Regions from separate parts of the Kineococcus rugosus genome, predicted to be linked through region 3. Evidence: riboswitches for the same ligand, from Rfam matches in the RefSeq annotation. Region 3 holds a riboswitch; each other region holds the start of a gene.

Region 1 (7,661 bases), on a different contig from region 3:
GCAGAGCATGTCGGCCGAGCACGCCTCGGTGCCGTCGCCGCCGGCGGCGGGGTGCAGCCCGGCGCGGGTCGTCCCGGCGAAGCCGTCGACCGAGACGCCGATGGACTGCCCGTCCAGGACGGCCACCGCCCGGGCCGGGACCAGCGCCTGGGCGGGGTCCTCCCGGTAGGAGTCCTTCAACGGCTTCTGCAGGGCTCTGAGCTCGGTCGAATCCACCGGCGAAGCTTAGGCCCGGCCACGGCCCGGCCCGCAACCTCGCCGCCGGGTCGGCCACACTGGCCGACGTGAAGTGGACCACCGCGGTGCGGACGCTGGAGGAGGTCGCCGACCGCTGCGCGCACGTGAGCCGCCAGCCGGCCGGGATCGTGCGGCTGCGGGTCGAGGAGGCGTGGGTGTTCGGCGCCCTGCTGGGCCCGCGCCGCGACGTGCTCGAGGACGCGGGGGCGGTGCGGGTGGCCCTGGTGACGAACGCCGAGGAGGCCGACTGCGCGCACGGCGCGCAGCCGCCGGCCGCCGGGCACTGGCTGGCCGCCTCGGGGCTGGCGACCCGGCCGGTGACCCTGACGTTCCGGTCGGCGCGGGCGCCGGTGTGGAACCACCTCGTCGACCGGCCGGTGCGGTTCTGGACGGTCGGGGACGGCACCGACCACGAGGTCCTGGGGCAGCTGCGGGCCGGGGACGGCGAGGGCCTGCGCCCGGACCCGCCCACGCCCGCCGAGCTGGCCGCTCGCCTGGACCGCGAGCTCGCGGTCAGCCTGGGGGCGCTGGGCCGCGCGGCGCGCGAATACGACGAGCAGCGCTGGGCGCCGGGGGCGCCGACGCGGCGGGCCGACGCCCTGGCCGACGTGGCCCTGGGGTACCTGGACCTGCGCGCCGCCCGGGACGGGCTGGGCGTCGGTAGCCTCGGCGCATGAGCGACCCCACCCCCCAGGACGCCCCCCAGAAGCTCGCCTACCGGCTGCTGACCGGCCCCGACGACCGGTCGTTCTGCGAGAAGGTGAGCGCCGCCCTGGCCGACGGGTACGTCCTGCACGGCAGCCCGTCGCTGACCACGACCGCCGGCGTCACCGTCGCCGCGCAGGCCGTCGTCCTGCCCCACGCCCTGCCCCCCGCGCGCGGCTGACCCCCGCGCGGGCGGATCGGCGGGACCGTCCACGCTGTCAGACAGCCGGTGTTAGAGTCCTCCCAGGTCATGAGTGACAGCGGAAAGCCCTGGCTAGCTGTCCGGCAACCCTCCTCCGCGGTGGGGTGCCCCAGGTGAGGACCTGGCCGGACGGACCCGTCCGGCAAGCGCGGATCGCCGGACGCCGGTCGATCACGGGAGCCCTGCGAGCCGCGCGCCCGCCCGTACGACCTCCGGAGTGTCCCCCGTGTCCAACGCCCCCGCCCTGCCCGAGAAGCCGAAGCGCCGCGGCCTGCTCATCGGCCTCGTCGCCGCCGTCGTCGTGATCGCCGTGGTCGTCGTGGCCCTCGTCCTCGGCAACCGGGACGACTCGACCAGCACGACCGCCGCGGGAGCCGGCGAGGCGAAGACCGTGAAGATCGGTGTCGCCGACAAGTCGCAGCAGTACTGGACGACGTACACCGAGCTCGCGAAGTCGACGCTGGACGTCGACGTCGAGCTGGTCAACTTCTCCGACTACAGCCAGCCGAACCCGGCGCTGTCGCAGGAGCAGCTGGACCTGAACCAGTTCCAGCACATCCAGTACCTCGCGAACTACAACGCGACCTCCGGCGACGACCTGCAGCCCATCGGGGCCACGGCCGTGTACCCGCTGCCGCTGTACTCCCTCACCGCCGGGTCCGTCGAGGAACTGCCGGCGAACGCGAAGGTCGCCATCCCCAACGACGCCATCAACGAGGCCCGCGGTCTGCTCGTCCTGCAGGAGGCCGGCCTGGTCACGCTGAAGGACGGCGGCAACGCGTTCTCCAAGACCAGCGACATCGAGTCCGCGAAGGTGGACGTCACCACCGTGGCCGCCGACCAGACCGCCAGCGCCCTGCAGTCCGGGTCGGTCGTCGCCGCGATCGTGAACAACGACTACGCGACCAAGGCGAAGCTCACCGACGACCAGATCATCGTCGCCGACGACCCGTCCGCGGCCGCCGCCGCCCCGTACGTCAACATCTTCACCGCGCGCAAGGCCGACACCGGCAACCAGACGTACCTCGACCTCGCGGCGCTGTGGCACGACCCGGCCGTGCAGGAGGTCTTCCTGCAGGAGAACCCCGGCGCGGTCGTCCAGGACACCTCCGCGGCCGACCTGCAGGCGGAGACCGCGAAGGTCGAAGCCGACGCGAAGGCCGCCGCGGGCAAGTGACCGCTCTCATCGCGCTGACGGAGGTCAGCAAGCGCTTCGACCGCCGCGACGGGTCCTCCGTCGCGGCGGTCGACGCCGTTTCCCTGGAAGTCGCGCAGGGCGAGGTCCTCGCGGTCATCGGGTACTCCGGCGCCGGGAAGTCGACGCTCGTGCGGCTGATCAACGCCCTGGAGAAGCCGACCTCGGGCAGCGTCGTCGTCGCCGGCCAGGACCTCACGACGCTGTCCGAGGGCGAGCTGCGCGCGGCCCGGTCGAGAATCGGGATGATCTTCCAGCAGTTCAACCTGTTCCGGTCGCGGACGGTCGCGGGCAACGTGGCGTACCCGCTGAAGGTCGCGGGCGTGGCGAAGGCCGAGCGGGACCGGCGAACCGCCGAGCTGCTCGACTTCGTCGGGCTGCTCGACCGCGCCCACGCTTACCCCGAGCAGCTGTCCGGCGGGCAGAAGCAGCGCGTCGGCATCGCCCGCGCGCTGGCGACGAACCCGCCGCTGCTGCTGGCCGACGAGGCCACCAGCGCCCTGGACCCCGAGACCACCACCGAGGTCCTGTCGCTGCTGCGGCGCGTCAACGTCGAGCTGGGGGTGACGATCGTCGTCATCACCCACGAGATGGAGGCGGTGCGGCAGATCGCCGACCGCGTCGCCGTCATGGAGGACGGGCGGGTCGTGGAGGTCGGGGACACCTACGACGTGTTCTCCGCCCCGCAGACCCCCGCCGCGCAGCGGTTCGTCCGCAGCGCCACCCACGACCGGCCGTCGGCGGACACCCTCGCGCGGTTGCGCACCCACCACCCGGGCCGGCTCGTCAGCGTCCGCGTCACCGACGAACCCGGTCTGCAGCAGCGCATCGACGCCGCGTTCCGGGACAACGGCACCACCGCCGAACTGGTGTACGGCGGGGTCTCGGAGATCCGCGAACGCCGCGTCGGCTCCCTGACGTACGAGCTCACCGGTTCCGCGGACGCGGCGCTGGAGGCGCTGCGGGCCGCGGGCATCCACGCGGACGAGGAGGCCTGAGCATGGACTTCAGCGGATTCCTCGACACGATCGACGTGTTCAAGGACGCCATCTGGCAGACGTTGTTCATGGCGGTCGTCTCGCTGGTCGTCTCCGGCGTGATCGGCCTGGTCCTGGGGACGGCGCTGTACGCGACCCGCCCGGGGAACCTGTTCGGCAACCGCCTGGTGTTCGGCGTCATCGGGTTCGTCGTGAACCTGGTGCGCCCCATCCCGTTCGTCATCTTCCTGGCCGCGATCACCCCGCTGCAGATCGCGGTGGTGCGCACCACGATCGGCACGGCGGCGGTGACGTTCGCGATCTCGCTCGCGGCGGCGTTCGCCGTGGCGCGCATCGTGGAGCAGTCCCTGGTGAGCGTCGACCCGGGGGTCGTCGAGGCGGCCCGCGCGGTGGGGGCCTCGCGCCTGTCGATCCTCGTGGGGGTCGTCATCCCCGAGGGCCTGGGGCCGCTGGTCCTGGGGTACACGTTCATCTTCATCGGGATCGTCGACATGACGGCGCAGGCCGGGATCGTCGGCGGCGGCGGGCTGGGCGAGTACGCGATCCAGTACGGCAAGCAGCAGTACGACTACGGGATCATCTACGTGGCCGTGTTCGCGATCATCGTGATCGTGCAGGTGGGCCAGGTCATCGGCAACCGCATCGCGCGGGGGGTCATGCGCCGCTGACCGCGGTCCCGGCGCGGGAGGACCCCCGGGGGCAGGACGGACCGTCCCGCCCCCGGGGGTCCCGTCGTCCCGGGGGTCAGCGGGGGGTCAGCGGGGGCAGACGACGCTCCAGACGTCGGGGTGCATCTCGAAGCGCTCGGACGTCTGGTGGTCGGTGACCTCCCCGTCGGAGTTCAGCCGGAACGTGCCGGACTCGGCGTGGACCTCCACGACCCTGCCGGTCGCGGTGGTGACGTCCTGCCGCTCGACGTGGACGCCGCGGCGCAGGCCCACCGCGAAACCCACCCGGGCCAGCGGGCCGGTGGAGGTGCTGACGACGACGTCGGCGACGCCGTCGTGCGGGTCGGCGCCGGGCACGAGGGGCGCTCCCCCGCCGATGGTGCCGCCGATGCCGATGCCCACCACGAGCACCGGGCGCGGGCCGGGGGTGATGACCCGGCCGTCGACCTCGACGCGCAACCGGAAGCCCTTGCCGGCGCTGACGCCGGCCCAGACCGCCCCCACGGGGTAGGCCAGCGCCCCGAGCCCCTTCTTCAGCCGTTGCGCCTTGGCCGTCGCCGAGGCGCCGATGCCGGCGTGGACGGTGTTGACGGTGATGCGGTCGTGGGAGTCGACGAGCAGCTCCAGGTCGCGGGGGCGGCCGGTGGTGACGACGCGGGCGGCGGCGACGGGGTCCAGCGGCAGCCGCAGCGAGCGGGCCAGGTCGTTGCCGGTGCCCAGCGGCACGATGCCCAGCGGGCCGACGTCCCGGGTGCGGCCGGCGTCCCAGAGCAGCTGCAGCGCAGCGTGCAGGGATCCGTCGCCGCCCATGACCACCACCTGCCGGCCCTGGGCGCCCAGGAGGGCGTCGCGCAGGTCGTCCAGGCCGGCGGTGCGGCGCAGCTCCACGTCGCCGGCGCGGGCCAGCTCGCCCACGACGGCCTCGACCGCGTCGGCCCGGGCCGATCCGGCGCCGGCGTTGACGACGGCCAGGTACTCGTTCTCGCTCACGCGCTGCCCAACGTCCCGGGGCCCCGGCGGGTGCCGTGGGCGCCGGGGTCCACAGCCGGTCCCCAGCCGGGGGGCGGGCGCGGCGCGCCGGGACCCCGGGCGCGTCCTGGAAGCGGGTCCGCGGCGGCGCTAGCCTCGGAGCACGCTGACGAGGAGGTCACCGATGTCCCACACGCCACCGGACCCGTACGAGAAGGTGCGGTCGTCACCGGAGTTCCAGGCGCTGCGGCGGCGGTTCCGCCGGTTCGTGCTGCCGCTGGCGGCGCTGTTCCTGGTCTGGTACGCCGTCTACGTCCTGCTCGCCGACTACGCCCACGACTTCATGAGCACCCGGCTGGGCGGCACGAACATCACCGTCGGGCTGCTGTTCGGGCTGGGCCAGTTCGTCTCCACGTTCGTCATCACCACGGTCTACGTGCGCTGGGCGAACCGCAGCTTCGACCCGGCCGCGGAGGCGCTGCGCCGGGAGGTCGAGCGGGACCTGCCCGCGGACCCCTCGCACGACCCGACCCACGACTCCCCCCAGGACTCCCCCCACGACACGGAGGCGCAGCGGTGACCGACATCGGCGAACCCCTCGTCAACATCGCCATCTTCACGGTGTTCGTGGTGGTGACCCTCGCGGTGGTGCTGCGCGCGAGCCGGAACAACCGCACCGCCGCCGACTTCTACGCCGGGGGCCGCTCGTTCACCGGGCCGCAGAACGGCATCGCCATCGCGGGCGACTACCTGTCCGCGGCGAGCTTCCTCGGCATCGCCGGGGCGATCGCCATCTACGGCTACGACGGCTTCCTGTACTCCATCGGTTTCCTCGTGGCCTGGCTGGTGGCGCTGCTGCTGGTCGCCGAGCTGCTGCGGAACACCGGCCGGTTCACGATGGCCGACGTCCTGAGCTTCCGGCTGCGCGAGCGGCCGGTGCGGCTGGCCGCGGCGATCTCCACCCTGGCCGTGTCGTTCTTCTACCTGCTGGCGCAGATGGCCGGGGCCGGCGGCCTGGTGGCGCTGCTGCTGGGGATCGACTCGTCGGCGGGGCAGAACGTGGTCATCGCCGTCGTGGGGTCGCTGATGATCCTGTACGTCCTGGTGGGCGGGATGAAGGGCACCACGTGGGTGCAGATCATCAAGGCGTGCCTGCTGGTGGCCGGGGCCGGGGCCATGACGGTGTGGGTGCTGGCCCGCTACGGGTTCAACCTCTCCGACCTGCTCGGGGCGGCCGTCGCCGCGCCGGGGTCGGCCGGGGAGGCGCTGCTGGGGCCGGGGGCGCAGTACGGCGCCTCGGAGGTCTCGAAGCTGAACTTCCTGTCGCTGTCGCTGGCCCTGGTCCTGGGGACCGCGGGGCTGCCGCACGTCCTCATGCGCTTCTACACGGTGCCGTCCTCGCGCGAGGCGCGGCGCAGCGTCGTGTGGGCCATCTGGATCATCGGGTTCTTCTACCTGTTCACCCTGGTCCTGGGGTACGGCGCCGGGGCGCTCGTCGGCAAGGAGGCCATCCTCGCCGCACCGGGGAAGGTGAACTCCGCCGCGCCCCTGCTGGCGTTCGAGCTCGGCGGGACGATCCTGCTGGGGATCATCGCCGCCGTCGCGTTCGCGACCATCCTGGCCGTGGTGGCCGGGCTGGCGATCACGGCCAGCGCCTCGTTCGCGCACGACGTCTACGCGTCGGTCATCAAGCGCGGGAACCCCGAGCCGGGGGCGGAGGTGCGGGTCGCGCGCTGGACGGTCGTCGTCATCGGCGCCGTCGCCATCGTCGGCGGGATCTTCGCCAACGGGCAGAACGTGGCGTTCCTGGTGGCGCTGGCGTTCGCCGTCGCGGCCAGCGCGAACCTGCCGACGATCCTGTACTCGCTGTTCTGGCCGCGGTTCACCACCCGCGGTGCGCTGTGGAGCATGTACGGCGGGCTGATCTCCTGCGTGGTCCTCATCGCCTCCTCCCCCGTCGTGTCGGGCAAGACGGACCCGGTCACGGGGGCGTCGCTGTCGATGATCCGCGACACCTCGGTCGACTTCTCCTGGTTCCCGCTGGAGAACCCGGGGTTGGTGACGATCCCGCTGGCGTTCTTCCTCGGCTGGCTGGGGTCGGTGACCGGCCGCGAGCGCGGCGGGCAGGCGCGGGCCGCGCAGATGGAGGTGCGCAGCCTCACCGGGGCCGGGGCCGAGAAGGCCACCCAGCACTGAGGGTCCGGCCCGGCGGTCAGGTCGCCTTCCGCTGGGCCAGGACGGCCTCGTAGAGCTCGCGGTTCGGGACGTCGTGCTTCCCCGCGACGACCCGGACCGCGTCCTTGAGGCGTTCCCCGCCGGCGGTCAGCTCCTGGACCCGCGCGACGAGGTCGGCGGTCGCGGGGGGCTCGGGCGGGCGGGTGGACCCCTCGACGACGAGGCAGACCTCGCCGCGGACCTCGGTGCCGTCCGCCCACGCGGCGAGCTCGTCGAGGGTGCCCCGCACGACCTCCTCGTAGGTCTTGGTGAGCTCGCGGCACACCGCGGCGCGGCGGTCGCCGCCGAAGGCCCCGGCCATCGCCGCGAGCGTCGCGGCCGTCCGGTGCGGGGACTCGAAGAACACCAGGGTGCGGGCGTCGCCGGCCAGGGCGGTGAAGGTGCGGGTCCGCTCCCCCGGCCGGCGGGGGGCGAACCCCTCGAACGCGAACCGGTCGCAGGGCAGGCCGGAG
Region 2 (7,661 bases), on a different contig from region 3:
GTACGCGGTGGTCAACGCACCGTCTCACGCCCCAGTTCCCGGGGCAGCGCGAAGCGGGTCGTGACCCGCCGCGCGAACGCGACGTGGTCCGGCGGGCCGGCCACCTCGAACCCCGCCGCCGCGACCAGCCCGTCGTCCAGCTCCAGGACCTCGGCCGAGCGCAGCGGCCACCGCTCGTGCTCGTTGGCGATCCACCAGGTGCGGCCCAGGTGCTGCGCGTGCAGCCCGAACCGCGACGTGAGGAACACCCCGAGGTCGTCGACGGCCGGTGCGCCCTCGCGGACGGCGACGCGGCTGCGCACCCCCGCGCGGGTCCGGCACGTCCACAGCAGCTCCCGCGCCCCGTCCCGCACGCGCACCGCGTGGCGCATCGACGACCAGCGGTAGGGCAGGCCGAACGCCAGCTGCGCGCCGACGACGACGGCGAGCCGGCTCGCGTCCAGGCTCGCGAACACCACCCCCCGGCGGCCCTCGTCGTCCACGGAGTAGAACCGCACGTTCGTCTCCAGGAACGTTCCCGCGTACGGGACGCTGCCCCGCCGTCCCGGCCCGGCCCCGCGCAGGGTGAAGGGGATGAGGCCCACGTAGGTGGCGCCGTCGAGGACGTCGGGGCGGACCCCCGGCGGCATGAGCGGCGCGACCCGGGCGGGGTCCACGGCCCAGTGCAGGAACGCGAGGTCGTCCCAGTGCTGGTGCATCATCACGGGCCCGTGCAGGGCCACGGCCTCGGGCGAGGGCAGGCGGTCGACCACCCCGACAGGGTGCCGGAGGCGCCCCGGTCCGGCGACCCGTTCGGCACCACCCCCGTGGCTGGCCTACAGTGTGCCCACCATCCAGAGCGGCCGAGAGACCTGGCTCGTCGACGCCGCAGCAACCGCCTCCCCGTGAGGTGTGGTGCTCATGCCGGGACCGATGGAGGAGATCGCGTGACGACCACACCCACCGCCACCGCGTCCGCGTCCGCCCCGGGCGCCACCCGCGTCGACGCCGCCGGCGTGCGGCTGCGCGGCGTGAGCCGCTCCTTCGGCGGGCACCGCGTGCTCGCGCCGCTGGACCTGGACCTGCGGGCAGGCAGCACCGTGGCGCTCGTGGGCGCCTCCGGCTGCGGGAAGTCGACGCTGCTGCGGCTCGTCGCCGGCCTGGACACCCCGTCGGCCGGCACCGTCGAGGTCGCCGGGCAGCCCGTCCGCGGGGTCCACCCCCGCACCGCCGTCGTGTTCCAGGAACCGCGCCTGCTGCCCTGGCGCGACCTCGCCGGGAACGTCGCCTTCGGCCTGCCCCGCGGCACCGCCCGCGCCGCCGGGCGCGAGGAGGTGCTGCGCTGGCTGGAGGTCGTCGGCCTGGAGGACTTCGCCGGGCACCGGCCGCGGCGGGTCTCCGGCGGCATGGCCCAGCGGACCGCGCTGGCCCGGGCGCTGGTCCGCCGCCCCGGCGTCCTGCTGCTCGACGAGCCGTTCGCCGCCCTCGACGCCCTCACCCGGCTGCGCATGCAGGACCTGCTCGACGAGGTCCAGCGCGGCACCGGGGCCACGGTCGTGTTCGTCACCCACGACGTCGACGAGGCGCTGCACCTGGCCGACCGCGTCCTGGTGCTCGGCAAGGACGGGAACGACGACGAGGCGGGTGCCCGCGTCGTGCGCGACCTCGTCGTCGACGCGCCCCGCCCCCGCGACCGCGCCGACGCCGCCACCGCCCGGCTGCGCGTCGAGCTGCTCGACCTGCTCGGCGTCCCCCGCACCGCCTGAACGACCCCCCGCGCACCCCCCACCACCGCACCCCCGGGAGAACTGTGTCCACGCTGCCCCGCACCACCACCCGTCGCGCCCTGCTCGGCCTCGGCCTGGGTTCCCTCGCCCTCACCGCGGCCGGCTGCGTGCAGGGCGAGTCCTCCTCCGGCAGCGCCGCCCCCACCGCGAGCAGCGGGTCCGGCGGCGGCGACCGGGTCCGCCTCGACTACGCCCTCTACAACCCCCTCAGCCTCGTCGTGCGCGAGCAGAAGATCCTCGAGGACGCCGGCCTGACCGTGCAGTGGGAGCAGTCGCAGGGCAGCAACAAGGCCAACGAGTTCCTCCGCAACGGCAACCTCGACCTGGCCTCCACCGCCGGGTCGGCCGTCCTGCAGGCCCGGACCAACGGCTCGCCCGTGCAGACCGTCGAGGTGTACTCCCAGCCGGAGTGGACCGCGCTCGTCGTCGGGAAGGACTCCACCGTCACCGACGTCGCGGGGTTGCGCGGCAAGAAGATCGCGGCCACCACCGGCACCGACCCGTACTTCTTCCTCCAGCAGGCGCTCGCCCAGGCCGGGTTGTCCGGTTCCGACGTCGAGATCCTCAACATCCAGCACGCCGACGGCCGCGCCGCCCTCGAACGCGGCGACGTCGACGCGTGGGCGGGGCTGGACCCGAACATGGCGGCCACCGAGATCCAGGCCGGGTCGAAGCTGCTGTACCGCAACGTCGACTTCAACACCTACGGCGTCCTCAACGCCCGCGAGGAGTTCATCCAGGACTCCCCCGACCTCGTCCAGCAGGTCGTCGACGCCTACGCGACGGCCCGCGCGTGGGCGCTGGCGAACCCCGCCGAGCTCGCGACGCTGTACGCGACCGCCGCGCAGCTGTCGCCCGAGGTCGCCGCCCGCGTCCTGGAACGCACCACGCTCGACCTCGACGGGGTTCCCGGCGAGGCGCAGCGGACGGTGCTGGCCGGGATCGTCCCGCTCATGGCCGCCACCGGTGACGTCCCGTCGGAGGACGCCGCGACGACGGCGCTCGACACGCTGCTCGTGCCGGAGTTCGCGCAGAAGGCGTCCGCGTCGTGAGCGTGGCCACTCCCGCCCGGGAGCGGACCCCGGACGCCCCGGCGCGCCGGGTCCGGTCCGGCTGGTGGCTGGGGGCCGTCGTGCCCGTGGCCCTCGTGGCGGCCTGGTGGGCGACCACCGCGGCCGGGGTGTTCCTGCCCAGCCAGCTCCCGCCGCCCGGTGACGTCCTCACCGCCGCGCAGCAGTTGTGGACCACCGGTCAGCTCCAGACGAACATCGCCATCAGCGTGCAGCGGGTGCTCGTCGGGTTCGCGCTCGGCGCCGCCGCGGGTCTCGTCCTCGGCGGGCTGACGGGGTCGTCCCGGCTGGCGTACCGCCTGCTGTCCCCGACCCTCGGGGCGCTGCGCGCGGTGCCGTCGCTGGCGTGGGTCCCGCTGCTGGGGTTGTGGATCGGGCTCGGGGAACCCCCGAAGATCACCCTCGTCGCGATCGGGGCGTTCTTCCCCGTCTACACGACCGTGGTCTCCTCCCTGACCCACCTCGACCCCGCGCTCGTCGAGGTCGGCCGCGCCTACGGCCGCCGCGGCATCGGGTTGTTCACCTCGATCCTGCTGCCCGCCACCGCACCCGCGCTGCTGTCCGGGTTGCGGTTGGGGCTGGCGCAGAGCTGGCTGTTCCTCGTCGCCGCCGAGCTCATCTCCTCCTCCATCGGCCTCGGCTACCAGATGACCAACGGGCAGAACACGTCCCGCACCGACCAGGTGCTGCTGGCGATCATCCTGCTGGCGCTGCTGGGCAAGGCGTCCGACGTGGTGCTCGGGTTCGTCGAGGGACGGGTCAAGGCGTCGCGGGACTGACCCGCCCGTCCCCCGGGGGCCCGGTCCTGCTGCGGCGGGGCCGGGCCCCCGTCGTCCCCGCCCCGGGGAACGCGGCGCCCGTCCCGGCCGTCCTCCGGGAGGGGGCCGGCCGGCGGCCCCGGGGACGGAGGACGGGATGGCTCTGCGCGACCTGGCCGCACGCTTCGGTGCGGGTGCGGCGACGGTGGACACGGTGCTGGAGGACGACGTCGCGCGGCCGGGTGGCCCCGTGCGGGGCCGGGTCGTCGTGACCGGCGGCAAGGTGCCCCAGGACGTGCAGGAGGTCGTCGTCGCCCTGCAGGCCCGGGTGGAGGTCGAGAGCGGCGACACCGAGTGGCGCGAGGACGTCGCCTTCGGCAGCGCCCGCGTCGGCGCGGGGTTCACCACCGTGCCCGGGCAGCGGGCCGAGCTGCCGTTCGCGCTGACCCTGCCGTGGCAGACGCCGATCACCGCGATCGGCGGCTGGCACCTGCGCGGGGTGGCCGTCGGCGTGGCGACCCGGCTCGTCATCGCCGGGGCCGTCGACCCCGGCGACCTCGACGGCCTCACCGTGGCGCCGCTGCCGGTGCAGCAGGCCGTGGTCGACGCCCTCGGGTCCCTCGGCTGGCGGTTCAAGCACGCCGACGTGGAGAAGGGCCGCGTGCGCGGCTCCGACCTGCCCTTCTACCAGGAGCTGGAGTTCGCCCCGCCCGCTCACGTGCGGAAGGTGAACGAGCTGGAGGTCACCTTCCTCGCCGACGCCCACGGCGTGGACGTCGTCCTGGAGGCCGACCGCCGCGGCGGCCTGCTCACCGAGGGCCGCGACGTCGTGAGCCGGTTGCGGTTGTCGCACACCGACACCGACCGGGCCCGGGTGGCCGCGACGCTGGACCGCGCCGTGCACGAGCTCGGCGCCCGGCGCGGCTGGGGCTGGTGAGACCCCGCCGGGCCCGGGGAACCGGGCCCGGCGGTCCCGTGGTCAGCGGACGCTGAGCGTCAGCTGCTGGGACCCGGCGTGGACGTCGTCGGCGAGGTCGACGCGGTACAGACCCGACGCCGGCAGCGTCACCGTCACATCACGCTGGTTGCGGCTGTGCGTGGTGTGCAGCGGGGTGCCGTCGGGGGCGATCAGCGTGAACGTCCCGGTGCCCGAACCGTCCAGCTGGATCCGGGCGCGCTGCCCGGCCTTCGCGGCGAACGTGTACGCGGCGCGGTCGCGCGGGCCGACCTTCGCGGTGACCGTCGCGCTGGTGCGCCCGGGGGCGAAGTCGATCTTCGTGGCCTCGGCCACCACCGGCTTGTCCGGCTGAGCCGCGGGCTTGCCGGTGGTGGGCTTGGTGGTGGGGATGGACAGGTCCAGCCGGTAGCTGGAGGGGCGGGTGGAGACGATGTCGACGTAGTACCGCCCGCTCTCGGGCAGCCGGTAGGTGAAGTCGGACTGGCGCGGGCTGTGCGCGTCGTGCACCGCCGGACCCGAGGGACCGACCAGCGTCCAGGTCTGGGCGCTGGTGGAACGGGCCAGGTGGATGTGGGCGGTCTGCCCGGCCTTGGCGTCGAAGACGTACCGGTCGTCCTCCTCGGGGCCGACCTTCCCGCTGACCGAGGCGGAGGTGGCGCCGTGGGCGAAGTGGATGACGGTCTGCGCCGGGACGCCGTGGGCGCCCGAGCCGGTGCCGGTCCCGGTGACCGGGCCGGCCGCGGCGGCGACCCCGGCCCCGCCGAGCAGGGCGGCGGCGGTCAGGACACCGGCGGTGAGGACCTTGGAGTGCTGGGAGTTCATGGTGCTCGTGCCTCTCGGACCAGGACGGTGGTTCGGGCCCGCTGACTGCGGTCCCGGCTCCGTCGGTGAGAGGACGCGACAGCTCCTGCACCTGTTACACCGTTCGACGGGGCAACTTCACGGTGGTGGACAGGACGGAACCGGGGTGAGCGCGGCGAGGGTGCACGTCGACCCGCGGTGCGAGGCGGAGCGCCCGGGTGCGGTCCGCACGACGGACGCACCCGCGCGCCGTCGGCTCCCCGCTACGACCGGCTGAGGGGCGGCGCCGCGCCCGGGGGTGCGGGGGGCAGCACTCGCGGACCGGCCTCGCGGGGACGGGGACCCTCCTCGGGGTGGGCCCGCAGGACCAGCAGCGCGACGTCGTCCTCGGGCGAGCCGTCGAGACGGCCCAGCAGCGCGTCGCACAACTCCTCCACGGGCAGGTGGTGCAGCTGCTCCAGGGTGGCGCGCAGCCACTCCATGCCCTGCTGCAGCGGCGCGTCCCGGCGTTCGACCAGGCCGTCGCTGTACAGGACGAGGGTGGCCCCGGGGTCCAGGGTCACCGTGTGGTCGTGGCGGTCGGTGCCGGGCACCAGGCCCAGCAGGGTGTCCGGGGCGGTCTGCAGGAGGCGCGCGGCGCCGTCGGGGGCGATGAGGACCGGCGGGGGGTGCCCGGCGTTGGACCACCGCAGGGTGCGCAGGCCGGCGGCCCGCTGCTCGTCGGTCTGCTCCACCTGCGCCAGGACGGCCGTGGCGATCACCCCCACGCCGAGGTGGTGCATGGCGGTGTCCAGACCGCTCAGGACGGCGGCGGGCGCGGCGCCGAGGGTGATGGAGACGCCGCGCAGCAGGTTGCGGACCTGCGCCATGGCGGCGGCCGCGTCGCGGTCGTGCCCGGCGACGTCACCGACGACCAGGGTGGTGGTGCCGGTCGGGCCCAGGAAGCAGTCGTACCAGTCGCCGCCGACCTGGGCGTCGGACGCGGCGGGCAGGTAGCGCACCGCGATCTGCAGGTGGTCCGGCTCGAACGGCGCGGTGAGCAGGCTGCGCTGCAGCGTCTCGGACATGCGCCGCTGCTCCCCCGCCACGCGGCGCTCCTGCTCCTGCACCTGCAGCGCGGCGAGGTTCTGGGCGCACTGGGCGGCGAACGCCTCCATGAGCTCGACGTCGCGGTCGGTGAAGTCCTGCGGGTCGCGCCAGCCGATCGTCAGCCCGCCCAGCGAACGGCCCCGGGCCTGCAGCGGCAGGGACACCCACGTGCCCAGGCCGGTGCTGGTGACGGCCTCCTCCATCAACGGGGTGGACCGCACGGCCGCCTCGCGGTCCGCCAGCACCACCACCCGCCCCGTCGCCGCGGCGACGGCCACCGGCAGCGGGCTGTCCACGGGGATGCGCGCGAAGGTGCGGCGGGCCTGGTCCCCCAGGGAGTCGGTCAGGGTCAGCTCCAGCACCTCGGTGCCGCCCGTGCCCGTCCGCACGGCCACGGCGCCGCCGCCCGCACCGAGCATCCCCAGGCCCCGGCCGACGATGATGTCGGTCAGCTGCGCGACGGTCTCCGCCCCGCTCAGCTCCCGCGCCACCTGCACCATGCCGGCCAGGCGCCGCGCCCCCGCGGTCTCGGTGGTCAGGGCCTCACGCAGCTCCTGCCCGCGCACGTACAGGTCCGCCTCGGCCGGGGACTGGTCCTCCAGGGCCGCGTAGAGGCCGACGCCGGAACCGGAGCGCTGCCGCAACTTCTCGGTGGCGTAGTCGCTGACGTCCTCCGTCCGGTGCAGCACCAGCACCACCTGCCCGGCGTCGTCGATCACCGGGGCGTTCACCGCGCTCCACCAGCGGGGTCGGAAGAGCCCGTCGGCGTCGGCGATGTCGTACTTCTGCAGCGGCATGGTGTCCTGGCGCCCGGTCCGCAGCACCCGGCGCAGCGAGGCCTCGAGGTTCGCGCTCGCCCGCGCCCCCGGGTCGTCGGGGTTGTCGGGGAAGACGTCGAACACCGACCGGCCGATCAGCTCGGGCCGGGTGCGGCCGGACGACTCCAGGAAGGCCCGGTTGACGGTCACGAACCGCAGGTCGGTGTCGAACACCGCGAACGCGGTGGGGACCGCGTTGAAGACCGCAGCCAGGTCCAGGTGCGAGGCATCCGTCACGTGCTGCATCCCGTCGTCCGAGAGATCCGCCGCCCCCGACACGTCGTGAGGTCAGCTCCGTGCTCCTGTCCCAGCTGGAGGACAGTCACGCAGTCAGTCGCCCACCATGCCAGAGGCCCGGCCCCGCTCTCGCGGTTCCGGGCCTCTGGCCTGCGGTCTTGATG
Region 3 (7,661 bases):
GGCTCAGCGGCGCGTCAGCGGCGGCCGCAGCCCCAGGTGCTCGCGCAGCGTCGTGCCGACGTACTCGCTCGGGTACGCCCCGCGGTCCTGCAGGGCGGGCACGAGCTGGTCGACGATGTCGTCCAGCCCGGACGGCACGAGGTACGGCGTGATGTTGAACCCGTCGCTGGCGCCCGAGCGGACCCAGAAGGTCAGCTCGTCGGCGAGCTGGGAGGCCGTCCCGGCGAACCCGCGCTCGGAGGAGTGGTGCAGCACCAGTTCCCGCAGCGAGAACTTGTTCTCCTCGGCCACCGCGCGCCACTGCCGCGCGAGGTCGCGGGCGTTGCTGCCGGCGCGGTGCGCGCCGCGGGTGCCGTCGATGTCCTCGATGACGGGGTCGTGCGCGGGCAGCGGGCCGTCCGGGTCGTAGCCCGACAGGTCCTCGCCCCACACCTGCCCGACCAGGGACAGCGCGGTCGCGGGGGTGACCTGCTGCTCCAGGACCCAGCGGGCCTTCTCCTCGACCTCGGCCTCGTTGTCGGCCACGACGACCTGCGTGCCGGGCAGGATCAGCACGTCGCCCTCGGGGCGGCCCGCGGCGACCGTGCGGCGGCGGATGTCGTCGGCGAACTCCAGGGCGTCGGCGTGGTGGGTCCCGTGCCGGGAGAAGATGACGTCGGCCGTGCGGGTCGCGAAGTCGCGGCCCGCGGGGGAGTCGCCCGCCTGGAACAGGACCGGGTGCTGCTGCGGGCTGCGCGGGACGGTCGGGGTGATCTCCACGTCGAAGAACCGGTCGCGGGAGGTCACCGGCGTGAAACCCGTCCCGTCCCAGCTGTCCCAGACGGCCTTGGCGAGGTTCACGAACCGCTCGGCCCGCTCGTACCGGTCGGCGTGGTCCAGGTACCCGCCGCGGCGGAAGTTCGCGCCCGTCCAGGCGTTGTCGGTGGTGACGACGTTCCACGCGGCACGTCCGCCGGACAGCACGTCCAGCGACGCCAGCCGGCGGGCGAGGTCGGCGGGGTCGTTGTACGTGGTGTTCTGCGTCGCGACCAGCCCGATGCGCGACGTGAGGCCCGCCAGCGTCGCCAGCTCGGTCAGCGCGTCGGGGCGGCCCACGATGTCGAGGTCGTGGATCTTCCCGCGCTGCTCGCGCAACCGCAGGCCCTCGCCCAGGAAGAACGCGTCGAACAGGCCGCGTTCGGCGGTCTGGATCAGCTGGGTGAACGTGGAGGGGTGCAGCTGGGAACCGCTGCGCGGGTCCGACCAGATCGTGCTGTGGTTGACGCCCTGGAAGAACACGCCGAAGTGGACGACGGCGTCGGGGTAGCGCAGGTCGGTCGTGGGGTGGGTCATCGTGGGGCGTCCTCAGGCCGTGGCGAACTGGTTGACGGGTCGGGCCAGGCCCAGGGTGGAGCGCAGCGTCGCGCCGGCGACCGGCGGCTGGAGCAGCCGGGCGACGCGCAGCGCCGGCAGGGTCGTGCGCAGCAGCGCCCGCAGGTCCTCGTCGAGGACGGCCGCGTGCAGCCGGACGCCGTCCACCGAGCCGGCCAGCCCGGCCAGGTACCGGGCCAGGCCTTCGCCCGACCCCGCCCAGCGGATCCGGCCGAGGTCCGGGGCGGTGCCGTCGGCGTCGAGGGCCGCGAGGCGGTCCGGCGCCGGGTGGGCCTCGGTGTCCAGGGCGAACTCGACGTCGAGCACGACGAGCGGGCCGCCCGCGCGGCGGCGGGCCCGCTCGTCGCCGCTGAGCACCACGTCGGCCGCGGTCCGGTCGGTCAGGTCGCGCTCGTGGACGGCGACGACCGACTGGCCCTGCGGGGACCGCGGGACGGTGAGCGGGCCCTTGACGGAGAACGTGTCCGCGACGACGTCGACGTGGTGCAGGCGGTCGCGGTCGACGTAGCGGCCCGTGGCGACGTCGCGGATCACCGCGTCGTCCTCCCAGGAGTCCCACAGCGCCCGCACGGCGCGGACGACGTCGGCGAGCTCGGCCGCCGGGTCCGCGGGCACGGGCAGGTCCACGGCCCGGGCGGTCTGCGCCGGTGAGGTCGTCGCGACCCAGCCGGCCCGCCCGTGGCTGGAGTGGTCGAGGGAGGCGATCTGCGCGGCGAGGTGGAACGGCTCGGCGTACGTCGTCGCGGCCACCGGCAGCAACCCGATCGCGTCGGTCGTCCCGGCCAGGAACGCCGCCCGCTGCACGGCGTCGAGGTGCCCGACGGGGTTGCGGGGGTTGGTGCTGGTGCTGTCCTCGAACGTCAGCCCCGTCAGGCCCTGGGCCTGGGCCGTGACGGCGAACTCCCGGAGCCGGGCGGGGGAGAACACCTGGTCGGGGGTCGTGCGGGAGCGGCGCCAGGCGGCCGGGTGCCACCCGCCGCCGTCGACCTCCAGGAACACGTGGAACGGGGTGGGCATGTCTGCTCCTGATCTGGGGGGAGGGGTCACGGGGTGGGGGTCGGGCGCGCCGTCCCCCACCGTCCCCGGCCGGTGGGCGCCGCACCGGGGAACCCTCGCGGCGGAAACCTCGCGAAGGCCCTTGCGGATCGGTGCGGGTGTGTCACAGTGAGGCACCCGAGAGCGGAGGTGCGAGGTGCGAGGACATCGAGTGTGGACGCGTTTGTGCGCTGCCGCAACCAGTTTCGGAGGCGCGGTCGTCGAGGGTCTGGCGCTGGCCGGGCACGGTCAGTGGGGGTTCCCCTGGTCCCCGGTCGACACCGAACCGGAACCGGGTCCCGGTGAACTGAGCTGGGCGGAGTTCGAGGCCGAGCTCCACGCGCTGCTGTCCGGGGACGTCCGCGGTGCCGGCGGTGGTCCCCGCCCCGACAGCGAGCCCGTGCCCTGAGGCCCGGCCCGCCACGCGGCGGGCGCCGGCGCCCCGCCGGGGGTGGTGGATCGTGCACCGTCGGCGCGCCCGGTGCGGGGTGGGTGCGGGGTCGCGGTGCTCCGCGGTGCTCGTCACCTCAGGCCTGCGCGGGTTCCCCGGGCGCCAGCCCGGCGGCCTTCCAGGCGGGGAAGCCCCCGTCGACCTGCACGACGTTCGTGAACCCCGCGGCGAGCAGCTCGGCGGCGACCGGGCCCGACCCGGCCGTCGAACCGCAGATCACGACGATCTCCTGGTCCAGTCCGGTCAGCTGTGGCAGGGCCCCGGGGCCACCGACGGTGAACGCCGGCCCGACGTCGGTCGTGGCGACGACGACGGCCTGCGGCAGTCCGCCGTGGGCCGCGCGCCCGGCGTCGCTGCGGACGTCGACGAGCAGCGCGCCACCGGCGACGGCCCGCCCGGCGGTCAGCGCGTCCACCGAGGGGGCTGCGGGCGAGGGGGTCGGGCTCATGTCACTCCTGGGGTGTGGGTCACGGGACGTCCACGCGGTCGCGTGAGCGGGGTTCGGCCGCGCGGGCGGGTCAGCGCGGTTCGGGCACCGGGCCGAGGAAGGTCTCGGGAGCCGGCCGGGCGTCCGTCAGGGGACCCCAGTGGCCGTCCACGACGCCGTACTGCAGTTCCGGCCCGGTGGTCAGGAAGCGCCCGACCGCCGCGACGAGCCGGTCCACGTCGTCCGAGCTCGTCCCCACCCCGGTCGAGGCGCGCAGCCCGCCCTCGACCAGGCCCAGGGAGTCCGCGAACCGGTGCGCGCAGAACCGGCCGTCGCGCACGCCGATGCCGTGCTCGGCCGACAGGTACGCGGCGACCTCCGAGACCGGGCGACCCGGGACCGTGAAGGTCACGACCCCCACGGCGTCGGCCGGGTGCGGTCGCACCACCTCGACGCCCTCCAGCGCGCCCAGGCCCTCCACGAGCCGGTCGCGCAGCGCGGCCTCGTGGGACTCCAGGGCCGCGGTGGGCAGGGCCGCCAGCGTCGCGCACGCCTGGGCCAGCGCCACCGCGCCGACGACGTTGGGCGAGCCCGCCTCGTGCCGGTCCGGGCCGTCCGCCCAGCGCACCGCGTCGTGGCTCACGTCGAGGGTGGCGCCGCCCCCGGCCAGGTAGGGCTCGGCGGCGTCCAGCCAGTCGCGGCGGCCCACCAGGGCGCCGGCCCCGAAGGGGGCGTACAGCTTGTGGCCGGACAGGGCGATCCAGTCCAGGTCGTCGGCGGGGTCGTCGGCGGCGAGGCTGACCCGGCGGTGCGGCAGCAGCTGGGCGCCGTCGACGGCGATGCGGGCACCGGCGGCGTGCGCGGCCCGCGCCAGCCGGCGCAGCGGCAGCACCTCGCCGGTCACGTTGGAGGCCCCCGCGACGGCCAGCAGCGCGTACCGCCCGGTGGCCAGCTCGGCCTCCAGCAGGCTCGCGGTCTCCTCCGCGTCGGACCCGCCGCGGACCACCGTGGTGCGCGCCGAGCGCTGCCAGGACAGCAGGTTCGCGTGGTGCTCGACGTCGGCGACCAGCACCCGGGCCCCGTCCGGGACGGCCCGGGCCAGCAGGTCGAGGGCGTCGGTGGTGCTGCGCGTGAACACCACCAGGTCGTCCCCGCGGGCCCCGAGGAACCCCGCCACCTGGGCCCGGGCCTGCTCGAACAGCGCGGTCGAGACGCGGGACAGGTACCCGGCCCCGCGGTGCACGCTGGCGTAGTGCGGCAGCACCTGCGCGACGCGGGCGGCCACGACGGCCAGGGCCGGGGCGCTGGCCGCGTTGTCCAGGTTGACGTAGGTGGCCCGGCCCCCGGTGGCCAGCGGCACGACGGTGTCGGCGCCGACGACGGGCAGCAGGGGAGCGAGGGCGGGACGGGAGGGGCGGCTGGGGCTCAGGGTGCTCGTCGTCACGCGAGGTCTCCTCGGGGAGTGGACCCTGCCGGGAGGACCGGGGCCCGCCCGGCGAGGTCCGCGCTTGCCGGAACCACCTCGGAACCGGCCAGGTCGTCACCCGGGGCACCCCACCGCGGAGGAGGGTTGCCGGCCAGCGAGCCGGGGCTTGTCGCTGGCGCTCATGACCTGGGGCGAGATTGCCACGGGCGACCGGCCGGAATCAAGGTCGGCGTGTCGCGGGCCGTTCGGGGGAACCCCTTGTGGCCGGCGTCGGCGCCGGTCTACATTCGAAGCACACCATCCAGAGCGGCCGAGAGTCCTGGCTCGACGACGCCGCAGCAACCCCCCGAGCCCGGGCGAGGGTGCTAACGCCAGGCCGATGGAGTTCGTGATGCGCACCACCGATGTCGCCACCCCCTACCCGGTTCCCGGCCGGGGAACCGCGCGATGACGCTCGCGCCTCTCGTCGCCGGTGCGACGGGGCGGCCCACGCTCAGTTTCGAACTCTTCCCGCCCCGGTCCGACGGTGGCCGGGAAACCCTGTGGCGCAAGCTGTCCGACCTGCTCGCGGCGAACCCCGACTTCGTGTCGGTGACGTTCGGGGCGGCCGGGGCGACGCGGGGGCCCAGCCGGGACCTGCTGTGCCACGTCCTGCGCACCACGGCCGTCCCGGCCATGGCGCACCTGACCTGCGTGGGGTCCTCCCGCCGGGAGGTCGTGGAACTGGCCGGGGAGTTCTTCGACGCCGGCGTGCGCAACGTCCTCGCCCTGCGCGGCGACCCGCCGGCCGGCGCCGCGGACTGGGCCCCGCACCCCGACGGGGTCGCCACGGCCCGCGACCTGGTGGAACTCCTCCAGGTCGCCGACCGGCGCCGGCTGGCCCTGCGGGGAGGGTCGCGCCCCCTCGACGAGGGTGAGCTCACCCTGGCCGTCGCCGCGTTCCCGCGGGGCCGCGACGAGCACGAGCTCGCCGTCCTGCGGGCCAAGCAGGACGCCGGTGCCCGGTTCGCGATCTGCCAGGTCACGTTCTCGGCCGACGAGTACGCCGCGTTCGTCCACCGCGCCCGGGCCGCCGGGATCACCATCCCCCTGCTGCCCGGCCTCGCCGTCTCCGACGACGCCCGCCGGCTGCAGCGGATCGGTGAGCTCACCGGGGTCCCGGCCCCCCGCGCCCTGCTCGCCGCCCTGGACGACGAGGACCCCCGGGCCCGCCGCCGCGCGGCCACGGCGTTCACCTCCGGCCTGGCGCACGGGCTGCTCGCCGCCGGTGCCCCCGGCCTGCACCTGTACACGTTCAACGCGGCCGCGCCCGCGCTGGACCTCCTCGACCACCTCGACCTGACCCGACCCGCGACCCGACCCGCGACCCGACCCGCCGACCCCACTCCGGCCGCCCCGGCGGCCGCCGCTGCAGGAGGACCCACCCGATGAGCGACACGACCCCCACCGGGACGCCCGCGTGGACCGCGACGATCCTGGGGTACCCCCGGATCGGCCCCGACCGCGAGACCAAGAAGGCCCTCGAGGCGCTGTGGTCCGGCAAGGCCGACCTGGCCACCACCGAGGCCGCGCTCGCCGCCGTCCGGGCCGCCACCGTCCGCCGCCTCAACCGCCTGGGCCTGCCCGCCCACGACGCGTCCATCCCGTCGTCGTTCTCCGCCTACGACCAGGTCCTCGACGCGGCCGTGGCCGTCGGCGCGGTGCCCGAGCGGTTCGCCGACCTCGTCGGGGAGGACGGCAGGGTCGACCTCGCCGGGTACTCCACCATCGCCCGCGGCCGCGGGGCGCAGGCGCCGCTGGAGATGACGAAGTGGTTCGACACGAACTACCACTACCTCGTCCCCGAGATCGGCCCCGGCACCCGCTTCCGGCACGCCGACGACCGCGGCGTGCGCGAGTTCGCCGAGGCCCTGGCCGACGGTTTCCTCACCCGGCCCGTCGTCGTGGGCCCGGTGACGTTCCTGCTGCTGGCGAAGGCCGCCGACGGCAGCCCCGAGGGGTTCGCGCCGATCTCCCGCCTCGACGACCTGCTGGGCGCCTACGAGGACCTCCTGAGCGCCTACGCCGCCGCGGGCGCCGAGTGGGTGCAGCTCGACGAGCCCGGCCTGGTCAGCGACTCCGCGACCGCCGGCGTCGACGGGCTCACCGACCTCGTGCGGGCCGCCTACGACCGCCTCGGCGCGCTCGCGGGCCGGCCGCGGCTGCTCGTCGCCACCCCCTACGGCGACGCGGGCGACCACCTCGCCGCCCTGGCCGCCGTCGACGGGCTGGCCCTGGACCTGGTGAAGGGTGCCGTCCCGGCCGACCGCTCGGTCCTGGCCGGCAAGACGGTCGTCGGCGGCGTCGTCGACGGTCACAACATCTGGCGCCGCGACCTCGTGCGGGCCCTCGCCGCCCTGCGCGAGCTGGAGGGCCACGCCGGGCACGTCGTGGCCGGGACCTCCACCTCGCTGCTGCACGTCCCGCACGACGTCGCCCGCGAGACGGCGCTGGACGAGCGGCTGCGCGGCTGGCTCTCCTTCGCCGACCAGAAGGTCGGCGAGGTCGTCCTGCTGGGCCGGGCGCTCGGCGACGCGGCCGCCGTCGAAGCCGAGCTGGCCGCCTCGGCCGCGGCGCTGGCCGACCGGCTCACCGCCCCCGGCGTCGTGCGCCCGCAGGTGCGCGAGCGCCTCGCGGCCCTGACCCCGGACGCCTTCGGCCGCAGCGACTACGCCGTCCGGCGCGCCGCGCAGGACGAGGCCCTGGACCTGCCGGCGCTGCCGACGACCACCATCGGCTCGTTCCCGCAGACCACCGAGATCCGCAGGGCCCGCGCGGCGTGGTCGCGCGGCGAGCTCGCCGAGGCCGCCTACGAGGAGTTCCTGCGCGCCGAGATCGACCGCGTCGTGCAGCTGCAGGAGGAGCTCGGCCTGGACGTCCTCGTCCACGGCGAACCCGAGCGCAACGACATG
Region 4 (7,661 bases), on a different contig from region 3:
GTCCACGCAGTTCACCGCGACGTTCAGCTTCCCGCCGGTGAACCACTGCGCCGTCGGCAGCGTGGACCCGTCGAAGACGGTGTGGAACGGCTCGTCCCACTGCAGCCGCCGGGCCTGCTCGGCCCAGAACGCCTCCGGGTCGGCGGCCGCGCGGGCGTGCTCGCCGGCGCCGACGTTCGCCTGCGCGGCGAACTCGGGGGAGGGGTGGACGACGAGGCCGTCGCCGGGGCCGGGGCCGGGGGCGGTGGTGGTCAAGGAGGGTCCTCACGGGGGCGCGGGCGGTCCGGGACGACCGGCCCGTGGCCGGCTTGGCCGTCAGAGTAGCCGCGCCGTACCCTCGACCCGTGGACAGCGCCGGGACGAGCGGGAGCACGCCCGCCGCCCGCCCGTTCTTCGCCGTGCAGCGGCGGCACGTCGACCTCTGCCGCACCCGCTCCGCGGCCTGTCGCTGACCCGCTCCGCCGCCCGCCGGGACCGACCGGCCCTCCCGCCGCCGTCGTGCGGCGGCCCCGCGCCGCCCGCCCCACCGGGCGCGGCGCCGTCCGCCCGCGCCACCGACCGAGGAGCCCACCGTGACCACCACCGTTGACGTCGAGGCCGCCCGCACCGCCTTCGAGGACTGGCGCGCGGCCCGCACCGCCGAGCTCAGCCGGCCGCACGGCTGGCTCAGCCTCACGAGCCTGACGTGGCTGGACACCACCCCCGCGCCCGTCGAGGGCCTGCCCGGGACGTGGGGCTCGGTCGAGGGCGGGGTCGCCGTCACCGCCGCGGCCGCCGACGGGATCGTCGTCGGGGGAGAGCCCGTCGACGGCACCGTGACCGTCGAGACCGTCGAGGGCGCCCCCGGGGTGCTCGTCGAGATCGGTGACCTGCGCGTGGAGGTGATCCAGCGCACCGGCTCCCACGCCCTGCGCGTGCGGGACCCGCAGGCCCCCCCGCTGGCCGCGTTCACCGGGGTCCCCGTCTTCGACTTCGACGAGCGGTTCGTCCTGGACGCCGAGTTCGTGCCGTTCGAGCAGGCGCGCGCCGCCGTCGTGGGGGCGGTCAAGGAGGGCCTGGAGCACCACTACGAGGCCGTCGGCGTCGTGCGCTTCGACCTCGACGGCCCGCAGCAGCTCACCGTGTTCAGGGGCGGGACGGTCCTGTTCCGGGACGCCACCAGCGGGGTCACGACGACGGCCACGACCCGGTCGGTGCGGGTCGACACGACCCCCGGCCCGGTCGTCCTGGACCTCAACCGCACGCAGAACCTGCCGTGCGCGTTCACCGACCACGCCACCTGCCCGGTCCCGCCGGCCGAGAACCGCCTGGCGGTCCCCGTCGCGGCGGGGGAGAGGGATCCCCGATGACCACCACCGCGATCGAGGGTTTCACCGACGCCGAGCTCGCCGCGCTGCGGGCCGACTTCCCGATCCTGTCCCGCACCACCCGGTCCGGGAAACCCCTGGTGTACCTGGACTCCGGGGCGACGTCGCAGAAACCCCTGGCCGTCCTGGACGCCGAACGGGAGTTCTACACCACGCGCAACGCGGCCGTGCACCGCGGCGCGCACCAGCTCGCCGAGGAGGCCACCGACGACTTCGAGGCCGCCCGCGCCGCCGTCGCCGGGTTCGTCGGGGTGCCGGCGCAGGAGCTGGTGTTCACGAAGAACGCGACCGAGTCGCTGAACCTCGTCGCGCACGCCTTCAGCACCACGACCGCCTACGCCGCCCGCGGGACGGCCCCGGACGGGCAGGTGGTCGACCCCCGGTTCGTCCTGGCCGAGGGCGACGAGGTGCTGGTCACCGAGGCCGAGCACCACGCCAACCTCGTGCCGTGGCAGGAACTGTGCGCCCGCACCGGCGCGGTGCTGCGGTGGGTCCCCGTCACCGACGAGGGCCTCCTGGACCTCTCGGCCCTGCCGGCCCTGATCACCGCGCGCACGAAGGTCGTCGCGTTCGCGCACGCCTCGAACGTCCTCGGCGCCGTGGCCCCCGTCGCCGAGCTCGTCGCGGCCGCGAGGTCGGTCGGCGCCCTCGTCGTGCTCGACGCCTGCCAGTCCGTCCCGCACCTGCCCGTCGACCTGCCCGCCCTCGGCGTGGACCTCGCCGCGTTCTCCGGGCACAAGATGCTCGGGCCCTCGGGGGTCGGTGCGCTGTGGGGGCGCGCGGACCTGCTCGCCGCGATGCCGCCGTTCCTCACCGGCGGCTCGATGATCGAGCTGGTGCGGATGGAGCGGTCGACGTACGCGCCCGCCCCGCAGAAGTTCGAGGCCGGGGTCCCCATGGCCGCGCAGGCCGTCGGGCTGCGCGCCGCGGTGGACTACCTGCGCGGGCTGGGGCCCGGCGGGTCCGGGATGGCCCGCGTCGAGGCCCACGAGCGCGCCCTGACGCGGCTGCTGCTCGGTGAGCTGGCGCAGCTGCCGTGGGTGCGGGTGCTCGGCCCGGCCGAGGCCGCCGACCGGGTGGGGCTGGTGTCCTTCACGGTCGAGGACGTCCACGCCCACGACGTCGGGCAGCTGCTCGACGACGAGGGGGTGGCGGTCCGCGTCGGGCACCACTGCGCCTGGCCGCTGCACCGCCGGTTCGGCGTCGCCGCGACGACCCGGGTGAGCTTCGGGCCCTACAACCAGGCCTCCGACGTGGACGCCGTGCTGCGCGGTCTGCACCGGGTCCGGGCCCTCTTCGCGTGAGACGGTGGGGCCCGTGGACCTGTACCAGCAGCTGATCATCGAGCACTCCAAGCGGCCGCACGGCGAGGGGCTGCGCGCGCCGTTCGGGGCCGAGGCCCACCACGTGAACCCGACCTGCGGCGACGAGATCACCCTGCGCGTCCAGGTCGAGGGCGACCAGGTCGCCGACGTCTCCTACGACGCGGCCGGCTGCTCCATCAGCCGGGCCTCGGCGTCGGTCCTGCACGACCTCGTCGTGGGCCGGCCCGTCGAGGAGGTCGGCCCGCTGCGCGAGGCCGTGCAGCAGATGCTCACCAGCCGCGGCGCCGACCCCGGCGACGAGGACGTCCTCGGCGACGCCGTCGCCCTCGCCGGGGTCGCGAAGTACCCGGCGCGGGTCAAGTGCGCGCTGCTGTCCTGGTCGGCGCTGGCCGACGCGCTGCTGCGGACCCCCGCCGCGTGAGCGGCGCCGTGCGGATCCGCGAGCACGCCGACGACGACTGGGCGCAGATCTGGCCGTTCTTCGACGAGATCGTCGCCGACGGCGAGACGTACGCCTACCCCGCGGGCCTGACCGGCGAGCGGGCCCGGCGGCTGTGGGTGACGCCGCCGCCGGACGCGACGTTCGTCGCGGTCGACGGCGACGTGGTCCTGGGCACCGCGCGGTCGGGCCCGAACCGCCCGGGCCGCGGCGCCCACGTCGCGACCGCGAGCTTCATGGTCGCCCCCGCCGCGCGGGGCCGGGGCGTGGGCCGCGCGCTGGGGGAGCACGTGCTGGGCTGGGCGCGGGACCAGGGGTTCCTGGCCATGCAGTTCAACGCGGTCGTCGAGACGAACACCGCCGCCGTCGCGCTGTGGCAGTCGCTGGGGATGCGCGTCGTCGGCACCGTGCCGCAGGCCTTCGACCACCCCGAGCACGGGTACGTGGGCCTGCACGTCATGCACCGCTTCCTCTGACCCCCGACCCCGCTTCCCCGGACCGGCCGTGGTCGTCCGGTCACGGCCGCCGCCGTCGATGCCCTACGCTGACCGGACCATCCAGAGCGGCCGAGAGACCTGGCTCGTCGACGCCGCAGCAACCCCCGCACGGGGGTGCTCATGCCAGGACCGATGGGAGGAACAGTGGGTTACGCCGGCGACCTCACCCCGCGTGAGGCCTTCGAACTCGTCCGGGACGACCCGGCCGCCGTCCTGGTGGACGTCCGCACCGAGGCCGAGTGGCGGTTCGTGGGGGTCCCGGCCGGCCCGGGCGCCGAACCCGTCCTCGTCTCGTGGCTGCCCGTCGACCCCGGGCGGTTCCTCACCGAGCTGTCCGCGGCGGGCATCACCCCGCAGGCCGGCCGCACGGCCGTCTTCCTGTGCCGCTCGGGGCAGCGGTCGGTCGCCGCGGCGGAGACGGCCACCGCCGCGGGCATCACCAGCTTCAACGTCCTGGAGGGTTTCGAGGGACCGCTGGACGCCGACGGCCACCGCGGCGGCTCGGGGTGGCGGGCGGCCGGGCTGCCCTGGAAGCAGTCGTGAGCCGGGACTGGCGGCCGGACACCACCGCCGTCCGCGGCGGTCTGGCCCGGTCGCCGTTCGAGGAGACCGCCGAGGCGATGTACCTGACCTCCGGCTACGTCTACGAGACCGCCGCCGACGCCGAGGCCGCGTTCACCGGCGACGTCGACCGGTTCGTCTACTCCCGCTACGGGAACCCCACGGTGTCGGTCTTCACCGAGCGCCTGCGGCAGCTGGAGGGGGCCGAGGCCTGCTACGGCCTGGCCAGCGGGATGTCCGCGGTGTTCTACGCCCTCGCCGCGCTGCTCGGCGCCGGGGACCGCGTCGTCGCCGCCCGCAGCCTGTTCGGTTCCTGCTTCGTGGTCCTCGACGAGATCCTGCCGCGCTGGGGCGTGGAGACGGTGTTCGTCGACGGCGAGGACCTCACCCAGTGGGAGGCCGCGCTCGCGCAGCCGACGCAGGCCGTGTTCTTCGAGACGCCCGCCAACCCCATGCAGACGCTGGTGGACATCGCCGCGGTCACCGAGCTCGCGCACGCGGCGGGCGCGACCGTCGTCGTGGACAACGCCTTCGCCTCGCCCGTGGGGCAGCACCCGTTGCAGTTCGGGGCCGACGTCGTCGTCTACTCGGCGACCAAGCACATCGACGGGCAGGGCCGGGTCATGGGCGGCGCCGTCCTGGGGACCGCGGAGTTCATCGACGGCCGGTTCCGGGAACTCACCCGGCACACCGGCCCGACGCTCAGCCCGTTCAACGCCTGGACCCTCGCCAAGGGCCTGGAGACCCTCAGCCTGCGGGTGCGGCACTCGGCGGCCACCGCGCTGCGGCTGGCCGAGCACCTCGAGCAGCACCCGGGGATCCGCTGGGTCCGCTACCCGCTGCTGCCCAGCCACCCGCAGTTCGACCTGGCGAAGCGGCAGATGGACCTCGGCGGGACGATCCTCACGTTCGAGCTCGACGCCCCGGCAGGACGCGGCAAGGAACGCGCGTTCGGGGTGCTGGACGCGCTGCGGACCGTCGACATCTCCAACAACCTCGGCGACGCCAAGTCGCTCGCCACCCACCCCGCCACCACGACCCACCGGCGCCTGGGCGCCGAGGGCCGGGCCGCCATCGGCCTGGGCGACGGTGTGCTGCGGTTGTCCGTGGGCCTGGAGGACCCCGACGACCTGCTCGACGACCTCACCCGCGCCCTCTCCTGAAACCCCGATCGGAGTCCCTTGTCCAGCAAGCAGATCCACGTCTCGCACGCCGGCAGCCTGCCGCGCACCCCCGAGCTCATCGCGGCCAACGAGGCGCGCCGCGTCGCCGACGACGGGTTCACCCTGGAGCGCACCCCCGAGTTCGAGGCCCTGCTCACCGACGCCGTCGTGGACCTCGTGCGGCGTCAGCGCGACCTCGGCGTGACGATCGTCGGCGACGGCGAGTACGGCAAGGCCATGTCCAGCGCCGTCGACTACGGCGCCTGGTGGTCGTACTCGTTCCAGCGCGTCGCCGGTCTGGAGGTCACCGGCGAGGACCTGTTCACCCAGCCCGTCGTGCGCTCGGCACCGGGGGAGGTCCGGCTGACGAGCTTCCCCGACCGCCGCGACTGGGTGCGGTTCCGCGAGGCCTACCAGGACCCGACGTCGGGCATCTCCACGGGCAAGAACGCCACCGCGTTCCCGGCCACCACCGGCCCGCTGTCCTACACCGGCCACGACGCGATCGCCTCCGACATCGCCAACCTCAAGGCCGGCCTGGCCGCCGCGGGCGTCGAGCAGGGGTTCATCACCTCGCTGTCCCCGGGCAGCGGCGCGCGCATCGCCAACCGGTACTACGCGACCGAGGAGGAGCACATCTGGGCGTGGGCCGAGGTGATGCGCGAGGAGTACAAGGCGGTCACCGACGCGGGGCTGATCGTGCAGATCGACGACCCGTCCATCGCGGAGAACTGGGACCAGATCAACCCCGAGCCCTCCGTGGAGGACTACCGCGCGTTCACCCGGATCCGCGTCGAGGCCCTCAACCACGCCCTGCGCGGCCTGCCCACCGAGCAGGTCCGGTTCCACCTGTGCTGGGGTTCCTGGCACGGCCCGCACACCACCGACGTCGAGTTCAGGCACATCGTCGACCTCATGCTGGAGATCGACGCCGGGTCCTACTCCTTCGAGGCGGCCAACGTGCGCCACGAGCACGAGTGGAAGGTCTGGCGGGACGTGCAGCTGCCCGAGGGCAAGACGATCGTGCCCGGCATCGTCAGCCACGCCACCAACGTCGTGGAGCACCCCGAGCTCGTCGCCGACCGGATCGAGCGGTTCGCCTCGGTCGTGGGCGCCGAGAACGTCGTCGCCTCCACCGACTGCGGCCTCGGCGGGCGCATCCACCCGCAGATCGCGGTCGCCAAGCTCGCCGCCCTGGGTGAGGGCGCCCGGATCGCGGGTTCGCGGCTGTTCGGGTGAGCTGATGGCGGCGGGGGAGGCGGCCTGGGCGCTGTGGCAGGACTCGCCGTGGGGCCGGTTGCGGTACCACGTCGTCGCCCGGCTCCTGCGGTCCTGGACCGAGGACCTGGGACCGGGGCTGCGGGTGCTCGACGCCGGCGGCGGGGACGGGCGCGACGCGCTGCCGTTCGCCCTCGCCGGCCACGACGTCACGGTCCTGGACCGGTCGCCGGAGATGCTCGCCCTGGCGCGCGCGGCCGCCGCGGCGGCCGGGGTCGCCGACCGCGTCCACACCGTGGCCGCCGACCTGGAGGACCTCACGGCCCTGGCGGCGCTGACCCGGCACCGCGAGGGCGGCTCGGGGTCCTTCGACGTGGTGTTCTGCCACGACGTCCTGCAGCACCGGGCTTCCCACCAGCAGGTGCGGGCGGACGTCGCGACGCTCGTGTCGTCGGTGCGCCCCGGCGGGCTGGTGTCGCTGCTGGCCCCGAACCCGCCCGCCGACGTCCTGGCGACCGTCCTCGGCCAGGGGCCCGCCGCCGCGTGGGTCGCCCTCGACGCCGAGCGGGCCGGCGACCCCGCGACCGGGCACACCGCGCTGCGGTTGTCCCCGGAGTTCGTCGAGGACGCCCTGGCCGCCGCCGGCTGCGACGTCGCGGGCCGCGCGGGCGTCCTCGCGGTCACGGCGCTGCTGGAGGACGCCCGGCGCGAGGACGACCGGGTCGTGGCCGACCTGGAGGAGCTGGAGGTCGAGCTCAGCGCGCGGCCCCAGTTCGCCGGGACGGCCCGGTACTGGCTGCTCGCGGGCCGGCGCCGCTGACCCCGCACGACCCCCGCGGGTCCGGGGTCAGCTGGTGGTGCGGCGGCTGCCGAGGACGAAGGTCTGGATCGCGGTGACGGCCGCGCCGCGGGCCCACTCGGTGAACCCGGTCGGCTGCACCTCCAGGTCCAGGGCGCTGGCGTACCGGCTGCGGTGCTCGTGCAGCCCGCGGTGCAGCGCGTCCTGCCCGACGACGGCCAGGCGGATCCCCTCGCCGGAGAGGATGACCTTCTCGGGCATGGTGAGGTTGCCGATGGCCGCGACGAGGACG

Evidence for each region. A riboswitch is a leader RNA that binds a small molecule or an ion and turns the genes downstream of it on or off. The one in region 3 is predicted to bind S-adenosylmethionine.
Region 1: another riboswitch for S-adenosylmethionine. It lies ahead of ACRYM6_RS18195 (MetQ/NlpA family ABC transporter substrate-binding protein); the one in region 3 lies ahead of ACRYM6_RS16835 (aminotransferase class V-fold PLP-dependent enzyme).
Region 2: another riboswitch for S-adenosylmethionine. It lies ahead of ACRYM6_RS06215 (ABC transporter ATP-binding protein); the one in region 3 lies ahead of ACRYM6_RS16835 (aminotransferase class V-fold PLP-dependent enzyme).
Region 4: another riboswitch for S-adenosylmethionine. It lies ahead of ACRYM6_RS02740 (rhodanese-like domain-containing protein); the one in region 3 lies ahead of ACRYM6_RS16835 (aminotransferase class V-fold PLP-dependent enzyme).

The regions. Positions count from the first base shown of each region.
Region 1 is NZ_JBJLSJ010000035.1:20,745-28,405, reverse strand. Features, by position in the region: gene ACRYM6_RS18210 (OsmC family protein) at 1-216, opposite strand, end outside; gene ACRYM6_RS18205 (DUF7711 family protein) at 285-914, shown strand; gene ACRYM6_RS18200 (DUF1737 domain-containing protein) at 911-1,123, shown strand; SAM riboswitch class IV at 1,189-1,299, shown strand; gene ACRYM6_RS18195 (MetQ/NlpA family ABC transporter substrate-binding protein) at 1,362-2,321, shown strand; gene ACRYM6_RS18190 (methionine ABC transporter ATP-binding protein) at 2,318-3,337, shown strand; gene ACRYM6_RS18185 (methionine ABC transporter permease) at 3,340-4,005, shown strand; gene ACRYM6_RS18180 (diacylglycerol/lipid kinase family protein) at 4,093-4,995, opposite strand; gene ACRYM6_RS18175 (DUF485 domain-containing protein) at 5,159-5,554, shown strand; gene ACRYM6_RS18170 (solute symporter family protein) at 5,551-7,170, shown strand; gene rsmI (16S rRNA (cytidine(1402)-2'-O)-methyltransferase) at 7,187-7,661, opposite strand, start outside.
Region 2 is NZ_JBJLSJ010000008.1:72,175-79,835, forward strand. Features, by position in the region: gene ACRYM6_RS06210 (YqjF family protein) at 12-752, opposite strand; SAM riboswitch class I at 827-919, shown strand; gene ACRYM6_RS06215 (ABC transporter ATP-binding protein) at 996-1,745, shown strand; gene ACRYM6_RS06220 (aliphatic sulfonate ABC transporter substrate-binding protein) at 1,790-2,818, shown strand; gene ACRYM6_RS06225 (ABC transporter permease) at 2,815-3,615, shown strand; gene ACRYM6_RS06230 (sporulation protein) at 3,752-4,531, shown strand; gene ACRYM6_RS06235 (peptidase) at 4,574-5,374, opposite strand; gene ACRYM6_RS06240 (SpoIIE family protein phosphatase) at 5,617-7,497, opposite strand; tRNA gene ACRYM6_RS06245 (tRNA-Pro) at 7,660-7,661, opposite strand, start outside.
Region 3 is NZ_JBJLSJ010000030.1:35,254-42,914, reverse strand. Features, by position in the region: gene ACRYM6_RS16850 (NtaA/DmoA family FMN-dependent monooxygenase) at 4-1,332, opposite strand; gene ACRYM6_RS16845 (LLM class flavin-dependent oxidoreductase) at 1,345-2,388, opposite strand; gene ACRYM6_RS16840 (rhodanese-like domain-containing protein) at 2,934-3,305, opposite strand; gene ACRYM6_RS16835 (aminotransferase class V-fold PLP-dependent enzyme) at 3,376-4,728, opposite strand; SAM riboswitch class IV at 4,784-4,897, opposite strand; SAM riboswitch class I at 5,005-5,096, shown strand; gene ACRYM6_RS16830 (methylenetetrahydrofolate reductase) at 5,158-6,141, shown strand; gene metE (5-methyltetrahydropteroyltriglutamate--homocysteine S-methyltransferase) at 6,138-7,661, shown strand, end outside.
Region 4 is NZ_JBJLSJ010000003.1:145,490-153,150, reverse strand. Features, by position in the region: gene acs (acetate--CoA ligase) at 1-255, opposite strand, end outside; gene ACRYM6_RS02765 (putative leader peptide) at 345-452, shown strand; gene ACRYM6_RS02760 (DUF1684 domain-containing protein) at 573-1,349, shown strand; gene ACRYM6_RS02755 (SufS family cysteine desulfurase) at 1,346-2,671, shown strand; gene sufU (Fe-S cluster assembly sulfur transfer protein SufU) at 2,685-3,113, shown strand; gene ACRYM6_RS02745 (GNAT family N-acetyltransferase) at 3,110-3,607, shown strand; SAM riboswitch class I at 3,682-3,767, shown strand; gene ACRYM6_RS02740 (rhodanese-like domain-containing protein) at 3,773-4,171, shown strand; gene ACRYM6_RS02735 (O-succinylhomoserine sulfhydrylase) at 4,168-5,352, shown strand; gene ACRYM6_RS02730 (cobalamin-independent methionine synthase II family protein) at 5,371-6,591, shown strand; gene ACRYM6_RS02725 (class I SAM-dependent methyltransferase) at 6,596-7,390, shown strand; gene ACRYM6_RS02720 (ROK family protein) at 7,418-7,661, opposite strand, start outside.